Regions from separate parts of the Solibacillus sp. FSL W7-1436 genome, predicted to be linked through region 2. Evidence: a T-box and tRNA genes for the amino acid it is inferred to sense, from the RefSeq annotation. Region 2 holds a T-box; the other regions hold tRNA genes.

Region 1 (4,162 bases), 1.5 Mb from region 2:
TCCCATGCACCGTATGACTAAGGTTTCCTGAGGAAGGCTCGTCCGCTCAGGGTTAGTCGGGACCTAAGCCGAGGCCGATAGGCGTAGGCGATGGACAACAGGTTGATATTCCTGTACCACCTCCTCACCGTTTGAGAAATGGGGGGACGCAGTAGGATAGGGTAAGCACGCCGTTGGTTGCGCGTGTTCAAGCAGTAAGGCGTGTATGTAGGCAAATCCGCATACTATAACGTTGAGCTGTGATGACGAGCTCGTATGAGCGAAGTTCCTGATTTCACACTGCCAAGAAAAGCCTCTATCGAGGTGAGAGGTGCCCGTACCGCAAACCGACACAGGTAGTCGAGGAGAGAATCCTAAGGTGTGCGAGAGAACTCTCGTTAAGGAACTCGGCAAAATGACCCCGTAACTTCGGGAGAAGGGGTGCTTCTTTGGGTGCATAGCCTAGAGAAGCCGCAGTGAATAGGCCCAGGCGACTGTTTAGCAAAAACACAGGTCTCTGCAAAACCGTAAGGTGACGTATAGGGGCTGACGCCTGCCCGGTGCTGGAAGGTTAAGAGGAGCGGTTAGCGCAAGCGAAGCTGTGAATTGAAGCCCCAGTAAACGGCGGCCGTAACTATAACGGTCCTAAGGTAGCGAAATTCCTTGTCGGGTAAGTTCCGACCCGCACGAAAGGCGTAACGATCTGGGCACTGTCTCAACGAGAGACTCGGTGAAATTATAGTACCTGTGAAGATGCAGGTTACCCGCGACAGGACGGAAAGACCCCGTGGAGCTTTACTGTAGCCTGATATTGAATTTTGGTACAACTTGTACAGGATAGGTAGGAGCCAGAGATCTCGGAGCGCCAGCTTCGAAGGAGGCGTCGGTGGGATACTACCCTGGTTGTATTGAACTTCTAACCCATGCCCCTTAGCGGGGTAGGAGACAGTGTCAGGCGGACAGTTTGACTGGGGCGGTCGCCTCCTAAAGAGTAACGGAGGCGCCCAAAGGTTCCCTCAGAATGGTTGGAAATCATTCGTAGAGTGTAAAGGCATAAGGGAGCTTGACTGCGAGACCTACAAGTCGAGCAGGGTCGAAAGACGGGCTTAGTGATCCGGTGGTTCCGCATGGAAGGGCCATCGCTCAACGGATAAAAGCTACCCCGGGGATAACAGGCTTATCTCCCCCAAGAGTCCACATCGACGGGGAGGTTTGGCACCTCGATGTCGGCTCATCGCATCCTGGGGCTGTAGTCGGTCCCAAGGGTTGGGCTGTTCGCCCATTAAAGCGGTACGCGAGCTGGGTTCAGAACGTCGTGAGACAGTTCGGTCCCTATCCGTCGTGGGCGTAGGAAATTTGAGAGGAGCTGTCCTTAGTACGAGAGGACCGGGATGGACATACCGCTGGTGTACCAGTTGTCTTGCCAAAGGCATCGCTGGGTAGCTATGTATGGACGGGATAAGTGCTGAAAGCATCTAAGCATGAAGCCCCCCTCAAGATGAGATTTCCCATTACGCAAGTAAGTAAGACCCCTGAAAGACGATCAGGTAGATAGGTTCGAGGTGGAAGTGCGGCGACGCATGCAGCTGACGAATACTAATCGGTCGAGGACTTAACCACATTTTATTGCACAATTCAATGAACCGTTTATCCAGTTTTGAAAGAATGAAATTTCTTTTAACTAAATAATTAAGTGAAGTGATGATGGCAAAGAGGTCACACCCGTTCCCATACCGAACACGGAAGTTAAGCTCTTTAGCGCCGATGGTAGTTGGGGGCTTCCCCCTGCGAGAGTAGGACGTCGCTTCGCTTATTTTTTTTGGGAGGATTAGCTCAGCTGGGAGAGCACCTGCCTTACAAGCAGGGGGTCGGCGGTTCGAGCCCGTCATCCTCCACCATTTTAATCAAGAGCCATTAGCTCAGTTGGTAGAGCATCTGACTTTTAATCAGAGGGTCGAAGGTTCGAGTCCTTCATGGCTCACCAGTTTTATAACCATTATATATACTGTCAGAATAAAAATTCTCTAATGCATTTTGCGGAAGTAGTTCAGTGGTAGAACACCACCTTGCCAAGGTGGGGGTCGCGAGTTCGAACCTCGTCTTCCGCTCCAAAAAATGCCGGGGTGGCGGAACTGGCAGACGCACAGGACTTAAAATCCTGCGGTGAGTGATCACCGTGCCGGTTCGATTCCGGCCCTCGGCACCATTTTTTAAATAAAACAATATGCGCCCGTAGCTCAATTGGATAGAGCGTCTGACTACGGATCAGAAGGTTGTGGGTTCGACTCCTGCCGGGCGCGCCATATAACTTAACTGGATAAAGCTTATATGCTTATCAAGTAGAGAAATACTTATCATCATGGCTACCTAGCTCAGCTGGCTAGAGCATTCGGTTCATACCCGAAAGGTCGTGGGTTCGACTCCCTCGGTAGCCATTTTATACTTTTGGAGGTATACCCAAGTCTGGCTGAAGGGATCGGTCTTGAAAACCGACAGGCGGGTAACACCGCGCGGGGGTTCGAATCCCTCTACCTCCTCCATTTTTACAAACTGGGTAATGAAAAAAGTATAAACATAATATTGTCGCGGGGTGGAGCAGTGGTAGCTCGTCGGGCTCATAACCCGAAGGTCGCAGGTTCAAGTCCTGCCCCCGCAACCAAATGGTCCCGTGGTGTAGCGGTTAACATGCCTGCCTGTCACGCAGGAGATCGCCGGTTCGATCCCGGTCGGGACCGCCATTTGTGGGTTTGTAGCTCAGTTGGTAGAGCATTAGATTGAAGCTCTAAGTGTCGGCGGTTCGATTCCGTCCAAACCCACCATATGCGGGTGTAGTTTAGTGGTAAAACCTCAGCCTTCCAAGCTGATGTTGTCGGTTCGATTCCGATCACCCGCTCCAGTTTTTAAATAGGGCCTATAGCTCAGCTGGTTAGAGCGCACGCCTGATAAGCGTGAGGTCGATGGTTCGAGTCCATTTAGGCCCACCATATACAATTATTCCGAAGTAGCTCAGTTGGTAGAGCATCCGGCTGTTAACCGGCAGGTCGCAGGTTCGAGTCCTGCCTTCGGAGCCATGGCCCGTTGGTCAAGTGGTTAAGACACCGCCCTTTCACGGCGGTAACACGGGTTCGAATCCCGTACGGGTCATTTATAAGCATGTAGCAAAGGCTACATGCTTTTTTTGTTTGTAAAGAAATTTAAATTTCTACTATAAATCCTCGACTACGATTTTTAATTATCAATATCAGGTTGTTTAGAAAGGGACAAATCCCATCCGGTAATTTTGAATGATCAAGAAAAGGATGATCAATCCATTACTACCAAAAAGAATTATTAGATACTATTCGAAAATAACTTCCTTTCTTTATTAAAAAATCTATAATAAATAATGGAGGTTAGATAATGAAAAATGTATTTAGTTTATTATTAGTGTTTCTTCTAGCTGTATCCACGATGCTACATGCTTCACCGACAAGTGCGGAACAAGTGTTTACTGATGTACCGCCAAAGCATAGTAATTATCAGGATATAGCTTATTTATTGAATAAAGGGATTATTAGTGCTGACAAAAAGACGTACGGTGTGAAAGATATTGTGACGCGCGAAGAAGTGGCTGTCATGGTTGCAAAAGCTGTCGGTCTTGATGGGACACAGCGAGCAACAAAATTTAAAGATGTTCCGAAGTCACATAAAAACAGCGGATATATTCAATCAGCTGTAGAAGCAGGTATCATTAATGGCTATACGGACGGGACGTTTAAACCGACGGCGAAAGTGACACGCGGTCATATGGCGGCATTTATTGCACGTGCATTTGATTTACCGAATGGCACGAAAACATTTAAAGATGTAAAAAAAGGGCATACGGCATATGAAGCAGTGAGCCAATTAGCTGCAGCAAAAATTACAACGGGTTATGAAGACGGTACATTCAAGCCAGCGAATAATTTAACGCGTGCTCATATTTCCGCATTTTTAGCACGTGCTGTGAAATATCAGGAAAGCTTAGGGACAACATCTTCCAAACTGAACGTACACTTTCTGGATGTTGGACAAGGGGACTCGATTTTCGTTCAAGCACCTAATGGGAAAACAATGCTAATTGATGCAGGGACGAAAGAATACGGCAGCACGGTTGTTGCTTATTTGAAATCTAAAAATGTGAAGAAACTTGATTACGTAGTAG
Region 2 (4,162 bases):
ACGTACGTTCATTTAACTCTGCCAAATACTCTACAACATCATCCGGCAAACAGTCAGGACGCGTTGCAATTGAAAGCCCCATTACTCCTTCACAGGCAAGTGCTGCTTCAAACTTTTCCTTTAATACTTCAAGTGGAGCATGCGTATTTGTATACGCTTGGAAATACGCCATTGTTAAGCCGTCTTTCCATTTGTTCTCCATTTTTGCTTTAATCTTTTCGAACTGTACGGGAATCGGATCGACTTTACTGCCCGCAAAGTCTCCTGAACCTGCTGCCGAACAGAATGTACAACCGCCAAAAGCGACTGTACCATCACGGTTTGGGCAATCAAAACCTGCATCCAAAGCAACCTTGTAAACTTTCTTTCCGAATTCATTTCGCAGATAGCGATTCCATGTATAATAACGTTTCCCGTCTGACGGGAAAGGGAAATTTGTTTCAGTCATTCCTAGTTCACTCCTCTAACGTATTATTCTAACACGGACGGAACATCGTGTCCTACTAGAAATCTTTTTCTTGTACAAATTCCTGTTACAGAATAAACTAGTAAATTGAGCAAATATTGAAGGAGGAAGTTGAGTGCCGAAACAAGTATGGTTTTTAATTATTGGCACATTCGTAAATACGGTCGGAAATTCATTTTTATGGCCTTTAAATAGTATTTATATTCATGATCATTTAGGAAAATCTTTAACTACCGCTGGAATTGTCCTCATGCTGAATTCATTGGCAGGTGTGTTCGGCAATCTGGTAGGTGGTTATTTATTTGATAGATTAGGTGGCTATAAAGCAATTTTAATTGGGGTTGTATTTAATTTATTGTCAATCACACTGTTAACCATTTGGCATGACTGGCCGCAATACATCATATTTTTGACGATGTTGGGCTTTAGCGGGGGGATTGTGTACCCGGCGATTTATGCGATAGCAGGGAGTGCCTGGCCAGAAGGGGGGCGACGTGCGTTTAATTCGATCTTTTTGGCGAACAACGTAGGGGTCGCAATTGGACCGGCATTGGCAGGCATTGTTGCCGATATTAAATTTGACTATGTATTTAGTGCGAATCTATTTTTCTACGCTGTATTTTTTGTGCTTGTCATCACGACATATAAGCGGTTTGATATGAAGGGACTGACAACAAAGCCGTTCTCAGGTAATGAGACAAAACGAAGAAACAGGGGACCGATTGTGGCGATCAGTATATTAAGTATATCATTAATCGTCTGCTGGTTAAGTTACTCTCAATGGAGCGCGACCATTTCTTCTTATACGCAGGGGCTGGGAATGAGCCTGTCCGAATACAGTTTACTATGGACGATTAACGGATTTATGATCGTTGCAGTTCAACCGATTATCCGACCGCTTGTCACACGCTGGGAAAACAAAATAAAACATCAGCTGGTTCTTGGTCTCATATTGATGTCGCTATCTTATATCGTCGTCTATTTTGCCCAGGACTTTAAGATGTTTGCTGCAGCGATGGTCATTTTGACGTTCGGCGAAGTGTTCTTTACACCGGTAATTCCGATGATTGCCAATAAATTGGCGCCTCATGGACAAGAGGGTTTCTATCAAGGGCTAGTCAACAGTGCATCAACAATGGGACGGATGATTGGTCCTGTGTTTGGCGGGTTAATGGTAGATTTATATGGCATGCAAATTTTGATGCTAATATTATCCCTGCTCATTGTCATGGCTATTATTCCGTGTCTGGTCTTTGATCGGACGCTGGGAAAAGAACAAACATAAAACAGTTACTTGTACTTTTGTGTTGAATTCGTTAAAATGAATGAAATAATAATATTGACTGTGATGAGGAATAGTAAACGGACGCACTTTATAGAGAGCTGGCGGCAGGTGGAAGCCGGTAAGTGTCAAGTTGAACTCGCCTCGGAGTTTGCTTTAGTGAAGTAATAGTAGCTAATGGCCGTGTATTCGCGTTAAGAAATGAAGCTGAGTGCTGCGTCACTAATTTGGGTGGTACCGCGGGAGTATAAAATACCTCTCGTCCCTTCTTATCATAAGATGGGACGGGATTTTTTTATTTTTTAAATATTCTGTTAAATCATTGATGATGCGCCTAAAATACATAAACCACAGCAAGAATATATTTAAAGGAGGAATTATTGTGAGTTTTAATCATCAGCAAATTGAAAAAAAGTGGCAAACGTTTTGGGATGTCAATAAAACATTCAAAACTGAAAATGAAATGGATAAACCGAAATTTTATGCATTGGATATGTTCCCGTATCCATCAGGTGCGGGTCTGCACGTAGGACACCCTGAAGGCTATACGGCGACAGATATTTTATCTCGTTTTAAACGTATGCAAGGCTATAATGTACTTCATCCAATGGGTTGGGATGCATTCGGTTTACCTGCAGAGCAATATGCACTTGATACAGGAAATGACCCTGCTGAATTTACGGCAAAAAACATCGCAACATTTAAACGTCAAATTAACGAACTAGGTTTCTCTTATGACTGGGATCGTGAAATTAATACAACTGACCCGTCATACTACAAATGGACGCAATGGATTTTCACTAAGTTAGTGGAAATGGATTTAGCGTATGTGGATGAAGTGGCAGTAAACTGGTGTGAAGCATTAGGTACAGTACTTGCAAACGAAGAAGTAATCGACGGAGTTTCTGAGCGCGGCGGCCACCCGGTAGTTCGTCGTCCGATGCGACAATGGGTACTGCGTATTACAAAATATGCAGACCGTTTAGTCGATGATTTAGTTGATGTTGACTGGCCTGAATCGATCAAGGAAATGCAGCGTAACTGGATCGGCCGTTCTGAAGGCGCACAAGTGAAATTCACAGTTGCCAACACAGACAAAAACTTCGAAGTATTCACAACACGTCCGGATACATTATTTGGCGCGACTTATTGTGTATTAGCTCCAGAGCATAAATTAGTAGCTGACATTACTACTGCAGAGCAAAAAGAAGCGGTAGAAGCATACTTGGAAAAAGTATCGTTAAAATCTGATTTAGAACGTACAGACTTAGCAAAAGAAAAAACAGGTGTATTCACAGGTGCTTATGCAGTGAACCCGATTAACGGCAAACAAGTGCCAATCTGGATTGCGGATTATGTATTGGCAACATACGGAACAGGTGCAATTATGGCTGTTCCTGCACACGATGAGCGCGACTATGAATTTGCTAAAGAGTTCAACTTGGAAATTATTCCGGTTCTTGAAGGCGGAGACATCGAGAATGAAGCATTCACTGGTGACGGTGCGCACATTAACTCGGACTTCCTGAACGGATTAAATAAAGCAGAAGGTATTGCGAAGGCAATTGAATGGTTAGTGGAAAATGGTGTAGGGGAAAAGAAAATCACTTACCGTCTACGTGACTGGTTATTCAGCCGTCAACGTTATTGGGGTGAACCAATTCCAGTAATTCACTGGGAAGATGGCACAATGACTACGATCCCTGTAGAAGAGCTGCCACTGGAATTACCGAAAACAACAAACATCCGACCTTCAGGTACAGGTGAATCACCACTTGCAAATATTGAAGAATGGGTAAATGTAGTTGATCCGGTAACAGGCAAAAAAGGACGCCGTGAAACGAATACAATGCCGCAATGGGCTGGTTCATCATGGTACTTCCTGCGCTATATCGATCCGAAAAATGATCAGGCGCTTGCAGATCCTGAACTATTAAAACACTGGCTTCCAGTCGATATTTATATCGGTGGTGCTGAGCACGCGGTACTTCACTTACTATACGCACGCTTCTGGCATAAAGTGCTTTATGATTTAGGGCTAGTTCATACGAAGGAACCGTTCCAAAAGTTATTTAACCAAGGGATGATTCTAGGTGAAGGTAATGAAAAAATGTCTAAATCTAAAGGCAATGTAGTAAACCCGGATGACATTATCGCTTCACACGGTGCAGATACATTACGTTTATACGAAATGTTCATGGGTCCACTGGAAGCTTCTGTAGCATGGAGCACGAACGGCCTTGATGGGGCACGTCGTTTCCTAGATCGTATCTGGCGTCTATTCGTAACAGATGAAGGAAAGCTAGCTGCAAAAATTCAAGATTCTTCTGATACGACATTGGAAAAAGTGTATCACCAAACTGTGAAAAAAGTGACAGAAGACTATGAAGGCATTCGCTTCAACACAGCGATTT
Region 3 (4,162 bases), 1.3 Mb from region 2:
TACCGCAAACCGACACAGGTAGTCGAGGAGAGAATCCTAAGGTGTGCGAGAGAACTCTCGTTAAGGAACTCGGCAAAATGACCCCGTAACTTCGGGAGAAGGGGTGCTTCTTTGGGTGCATAGCCTAGAGAAGCCGCAGTGAATAGGCCCAGGCGACTGTTTAGCAAAAACACAGGTCTCTGCAAAACCGTAAGGTGACGTATAGGGGCTGACGCCTGCCCGGTGCTGGAAGGTTAAGAGGAGCGGTTAGCGCAAGCGAAGCTGTGAATTGAAGCCCCAGTAAACGGCGGCCGTAACTATAACGGTCCTAAGGTAGCGAAATTCCTTGTCGGGTAAGTTCCGACCCGCACGAAAGGCGTAACGATCTGGGCACTGTCTCAACGAGAGACTCGGTGAAATTATAGTACCTGTGAAGATGCAGGTTACCCGCGACAGGACGGAAAGACCCCGTGGAGCTTTACTGTAGCCTGATATTGAATTTTGGTACAACTTGTACAGGATAGGTAGGAGCCAGAGATCTCGGAGCGCCAGCTTCGAAGGAGGCGTCGGTGGGATACTACCCTGGTTGTATTGAACTTCTAACCCATGCCCCTTAGCGGGGTAGGAGACAGTGTCAGGCGGACAGTTTGACTGGGGCGGTCGCCTCCTAAAGAGTAACGGAGGCGCCCAAAGGTTCCCTCAGAATGGTTGGAAATCATTCGTAGAGTGTAAAGGCATAAGGGAGCTTGACTGCGAGACCTACAAGTCGAGCAGGGTCGAAAGACGGGCTTAGTGATCCGGTGGTTCCGCATGGAAGGGCCATCGCTCAACGGATAAAAGCTACCCCGGGGATAACAGGCTTATCTCCCCCAAGAGTCCACATCGACGGGGAGGTTTGGCACCTCGATGTCGGCTCATCGCATCCTGGGGCTGTAGTCGGTCCCAAGGGTTGGGCTGTTCGCCCATTAAAGCGGTACGCGAGCTGGGTTCAGAACGTCGTGAGACAGTTCGGTCCCTATCCGTCGTGGGCGTAGGAAATTTGAGAGGAGCTGTCCTTAGTACGAGAGGACCGGGATGGACATACCGCTGGTGTACCAGTTGTCTTGCCAAAGGCATCGCTGGGTAGCTATGTATGGACGGGATAAGTGCTGAAAGCATCTAAGCATGAAGCCCCCCTCAAGATGAGATTTCCCATTACGCAAGTAAGTAAGACCCCTGAAAGACGATCAGGTAGATAGGTTCGAGGTGGAAGTGCGGCGACGCATGCAGCTGACGAATACTAATCGGTCGAGGACTTAACCACATTTTATTGCACAAATTCAATGAACCGTTTATCCAGTTTTGAAAGAATGAAAATTCTTTTACATAGGCTTTTTAAAGCCCACTATAGTGAAGTGATGATGGCAAAGAGGTCACACCCGTTCCCATACCGAACACGGAAGTTAAGCTCTTTAGCGCCGATGGTAGTTGGGGGCTTCCCCCTGTGAGAGTAGGACGTCGCTTCGCTAGAATATTGGAGGATTAGCTCAGCTGGGAGAGCACCTGCCTTACAAGCAGGGGGTCGGCGGTTCGAGCCCGTCATCCTCCACCATTTCTAAGTGCCGGTGTAGCTCAGTTGGTAGAGCAACTGACTTGTAATCAGTAGGTCGAGGGTTCGACTCCTTTCGCCGGCACCATTTAGAGAGCCATTAGCTCAGTTGGTAGAGCATCTGACTTTTAATCAGAGGGTCGAAGGTTCGAGTCCTTCATGGCTCACCAGTTTTATAAAATTATACATACTGTCAGATATAAAAGATCTTAAGCATTTTGCGGAAGTAGTTCAGTGGTAGAACACCACCTTGCCAAGGTGGGGGTCGCGAGTTCGAACCTCGTCTTCCGCTCCAAAATGCCGGGGTGGCGGAACTGGCAGACGCACAGGACTTAAAATCCTGCGGTGAGTGATCACCGTGCCGGTTCGATTCCGGCCCTCGGCACCATTTTATAATTCTTATCTCTAATAATGCGCGCCCGTAGCTCAATTGGATAGAGCGTCTGACTACGGATCAGAAGGTTGTGGGTTCGACTCCTGCCGGGCGCGCCATAATATATTTTTTACTGACATATTCGGAATGTAGCTCAGCTTGGTAGAGCACTTGGTTTGGGACCAAGGGGTCGTAGGTTCGAATCCTGTCATTCCGACCATTTTATGGGGCCTTAGCTCAGCTGGGAGAGCGCCTGCCTTGCACGCAGGAGGTCAGCGGTTCGATCCCGCTAGGCTCCACCATTTATATTTTATTCCCTTTGGAGGTATACCCAAGTCTGGCTGAAGGGATCGGTCTTGAAAACCGACAGGCGGGTAACACCGCGCGGGGGTTCGAATCCCTCTACCTCCTCCATTTTTAATATTTTTACTTCAGATGTTGGTCCCGTGGTGTAGCGGTTAACATGCCTGCCTGTCACGCAGGAGATCGCCGGTTCGATCCCGGTCGGGACCGCCATTTTTTTTATGGGTTTGTAGCTCAGTTGGTAGAGCATTAGATTGAAGCTCTAAGTGTCGGCGGTTCGATTCCGTCCAAACCCACCATACTATGGGCCTATAGCTCAGCTGGTTAGAGCGCACGCCTGATAAGCGTGAGGTCGATGGTTCGAGTCCATTTAGGCCCACCATAGTATTATTCCGAAGTAGCTCAGTTGGTAGAGCATCCGGCTGTTAACCGGCAGGTCGCAGGTTCGAGTCCTGCCTTCGGAGCCATTGGCCCGTTGGTCAAGTGGTTAAGACACCGCCCTTTCACGGCGGTAACACGGGTTCGAATCCCGTACGGGTCATATACACTTGAATGAAAAGACATTGCAAAATTTGCAATGTCTTTTTTGTTTTGTAATAATGTAAATCTCCACTGTTTGAAGAATGAACAGTAAGGTATTATTAAGATACAATAGAAGGGCTGTCTGGAATCAATTTCGAGGCATGCCCTTTCTGCATATAAACAGTGGGAGCAGGTGGAAAAGTGAATGCAATAAAAACAGGTAATAAAGCAGTTTACCCGATTATTTTTCCTTCTGATTATAGTGGATTGGGGAGTATAAACTGTTATGTCTACCAAAATGGAGAAGACTATACCTTAATAGATGCGGGTATTGAAGGTGGTGAATTTGAGCAATTCTTCTATCAGAAATTGAAGGAATATAAAATTGAAATTAACCAAATTACCCGTATTATTTTAACGCACTTTCATAATGATCATATCGGGGTAGTAAATCAAGTTACGAATGAATATCCGGTTCCAGTCTATGCCAGTAAAATCGCCATTCCCCGTCTGAAATGTGAAGATGATTATTTAATGCAGAAGCTTAATTTTTACTATAGGTTGTATGAGCAATACGGCGTACTGGAATTTGCCCGTGAACGAATGGCAAAAATGGAGCATACATTTCACAATAAAGAAAATGTAATGATCTATCCGCCAATTCTGCAACTGGAAGACGGACAGGAAATCGGTGGATTACATGTAGTTGCGGCTCCAGGGCATTCACCGGATTCGATCTGTTTGTTTGATGCGGAAACAGGCTGGTTATTTGCGGGGGACTTTTTGTTGGCCACGGGTATGACAAATGCTTTAATTGACCATGACGATTCAGGAAATATAACGAACCCGATCAGCCAATATATAGACTCAATTGATAAAATGAAAACTCACAATGTACGCACCGTGTTTGCAGGACATAAAGAGATTTATGAAAACTTGAATGATGTGATGGAGAAAAGCTTAAGTAAAATAGAATACAAGCTGCAAAAGGTTGTATCCAAAATTAGTGAAGGACATCATACTGCGAAACAATTAGGAGAAGTAATCTATGGTGTCCGCTTTGCGAAGTATTTTACATTTTTAATCTCTGACATTATCGGATTAACGCTCCTTGCAGAACAGCGCGGTTTGATTATACGTGAGTTACGGGGCGGTGAGTGGTATTTTACGGTGACAAAATTGATTGAAAACAAATGAAACAGCTGCCCGGGGGAGGTAGCTGTTTTTTTTATGGATCAGCATTTCCAACTCATATAAAGTACTATCAATAAGCTTCAAAGATCATTTTAAATATTTATTATCAAATTTGGAGAGAGTGGGGCAAGTTTTCATTAACATGGCTCAATTAATATTCTAAAATTTGGGATATGAACCGATATAATAAGTACGCTTTATAA

What was found. The T-box of region 2 lies ahead of leuS (leucine--tRNA ligase). A T-box ahead of a tRNA ligase gene usually reads a tRNA of that ligase, here a tRNA-Leu.
Region 1: it encodes a tRNA-Leu, which carries the amino acid that the T-box ahead of leuS (leucine--tRNA ligase) is inferred to sense. The anticodon was not compared.
Region 3: it encodes a tRNA-Leu, which carries the amino acid that the T-box ahead of leuS (leucine--tRNA ligase) is inferred to sense. The anticodon was not compared.

Annotation. Positions count from the first base shown of each region.
Region 1 is NZ_JBBOWV010000001.1:1,820,795-1,824,956, forward strand. It holds rRNA gene MKX73_RS09110 (23S ribosomal RNA) at 1-1,599, shown strand, start outside; rRNA gene rrf (5S ribosomal RNA) at 1,674-1,789, shown strand; tRNA gene MKX73_RS09120 (tRNA-Val) at 1,802-1,877, shown strand; tRNA gene MKX73_RS09125 (tRNA-Lys) at 1,888-1,963, shown strand; tRNA gene MKX73_RS09130 (tRNA-Gly) at 2,016-2,090, shown strand; tRNA gene MKX73_RS09135 (tRNA-Leu) at 2,097-2,185, shown strand; tRNA gene MKX73_RS09140 (tRNA-Arg) at 2,206-2,282, shown strand; tRNA gene MKX73_RS09145 (tRNA-Met) at 2,341-2,414, shown strand; tRNA gene MKX73_RS09150 (tRNA-Ser) at 2,427-2,519, shown strand; tRNA gene MKX73_RS09155 (tRNA-Met) at 2,564-2,638, shown strand; tRNA gene MKX73_RS09160 (tRNA-Asp) at 2,642-2,717, shown strand; tRNA gene MKX73_RS09165 (tRNA-Phe) at 2,723-2,798, shown strand; tRNA gene MKX73_RS09170 (tRNA-Gly) at 2,802-2,875, shown strand; tRNA gene MKX73_RS09175 (tRNA-Ile) at 2,887-2,963, shown strand; tRNA gene MKX73_RS09180 (tRNA-Asn) at 2,975-3,050, shown strand; tRNA gene MKX73_RS09185 (tRNA-Glu) at 3,052-3,123, shown strand; gene MKX73_RS09190 (S-layer homology domain-containing protein) at 3,379-4,162, shown strand, end outside.
Region 2 is NZ_JBBOWV010000001.1:341,283-345,444, reverse strand. It holds gene MKX73_RS01610 (TIGR01212 family radical SAM protein) at 1-448, opposite strand, end outside; gene MKX73_RS01605 (MDR family MFS transporter) at 582-1,751, shown strand; T-box leader at 1,803-2,018, shown strand; gene leuS (leucine--tRNA ligase) at 2,131-4,162, shown strand, end outside.
Region 3 is NZ_JBBOWV010000001.1:1,603,892-1,608,053, forward strand. It holds rRNA gene MKX73_RS08035 (23S ribosomal RNA) at 1-1,282, shown strand, start outside; rRNA gene rrf (5S ribosomal RNA) at 1,370-1,485, shown strand; tRNA gene MKX73_RS08045 (tRNA-Val) at 1,495-1,570, shown strand; tRNA gene MKX73_RS08050 (tRNA-Thr) at 1,580-1,655, shown strand; tRNA gene MKX73_RS08055 (tRNA-Lys) at 1,662-1,737, shown strand; tRNA gene MKX73_RS08060 (tRNA-Gly) at 1,788-1,862, shown strand; tRNA gene MKX73_RS08065 (tRNA-Leu) at 1,867-1,955, shown strand; tRNA gene MKX73_RS08070 (tRNA-Arg) at 1,983-2,059, shown strand; tRNA gene MKX73_RS08075 (tRNA-Pro) at 2,084-2,160, shown strand; tRNA gene MKX73_RS08080 (tRNA-Ala) at 2,167-2,242, shown strand; tRNA gene MKX73_RS08085 (tRNA-Ser) at 2,262-2,354, shown strand; tRNA gene MKX73_RS08090 (tRNA-Asp) at 2,381-2,456, shown strand; tRNA gene MKX73_RS08095 (tRNA-Phe) at 2,467-2,542, shown strand; tRNA gene MKX73_RS08100 (tRNA-Ile) at 2,549-2,625, shown strand; tRNA gene MKX73_RS08105 (tRNA-Asn) at 2,635-2,710, shown strand; tRNA gene MKX73_RS08110 (tRNA-Glu) at 2,713-2,784, shown strand; gene MKX73_RS08115 (MBL fold metallo-hydrolase) at 2,967-3,962, shown strand.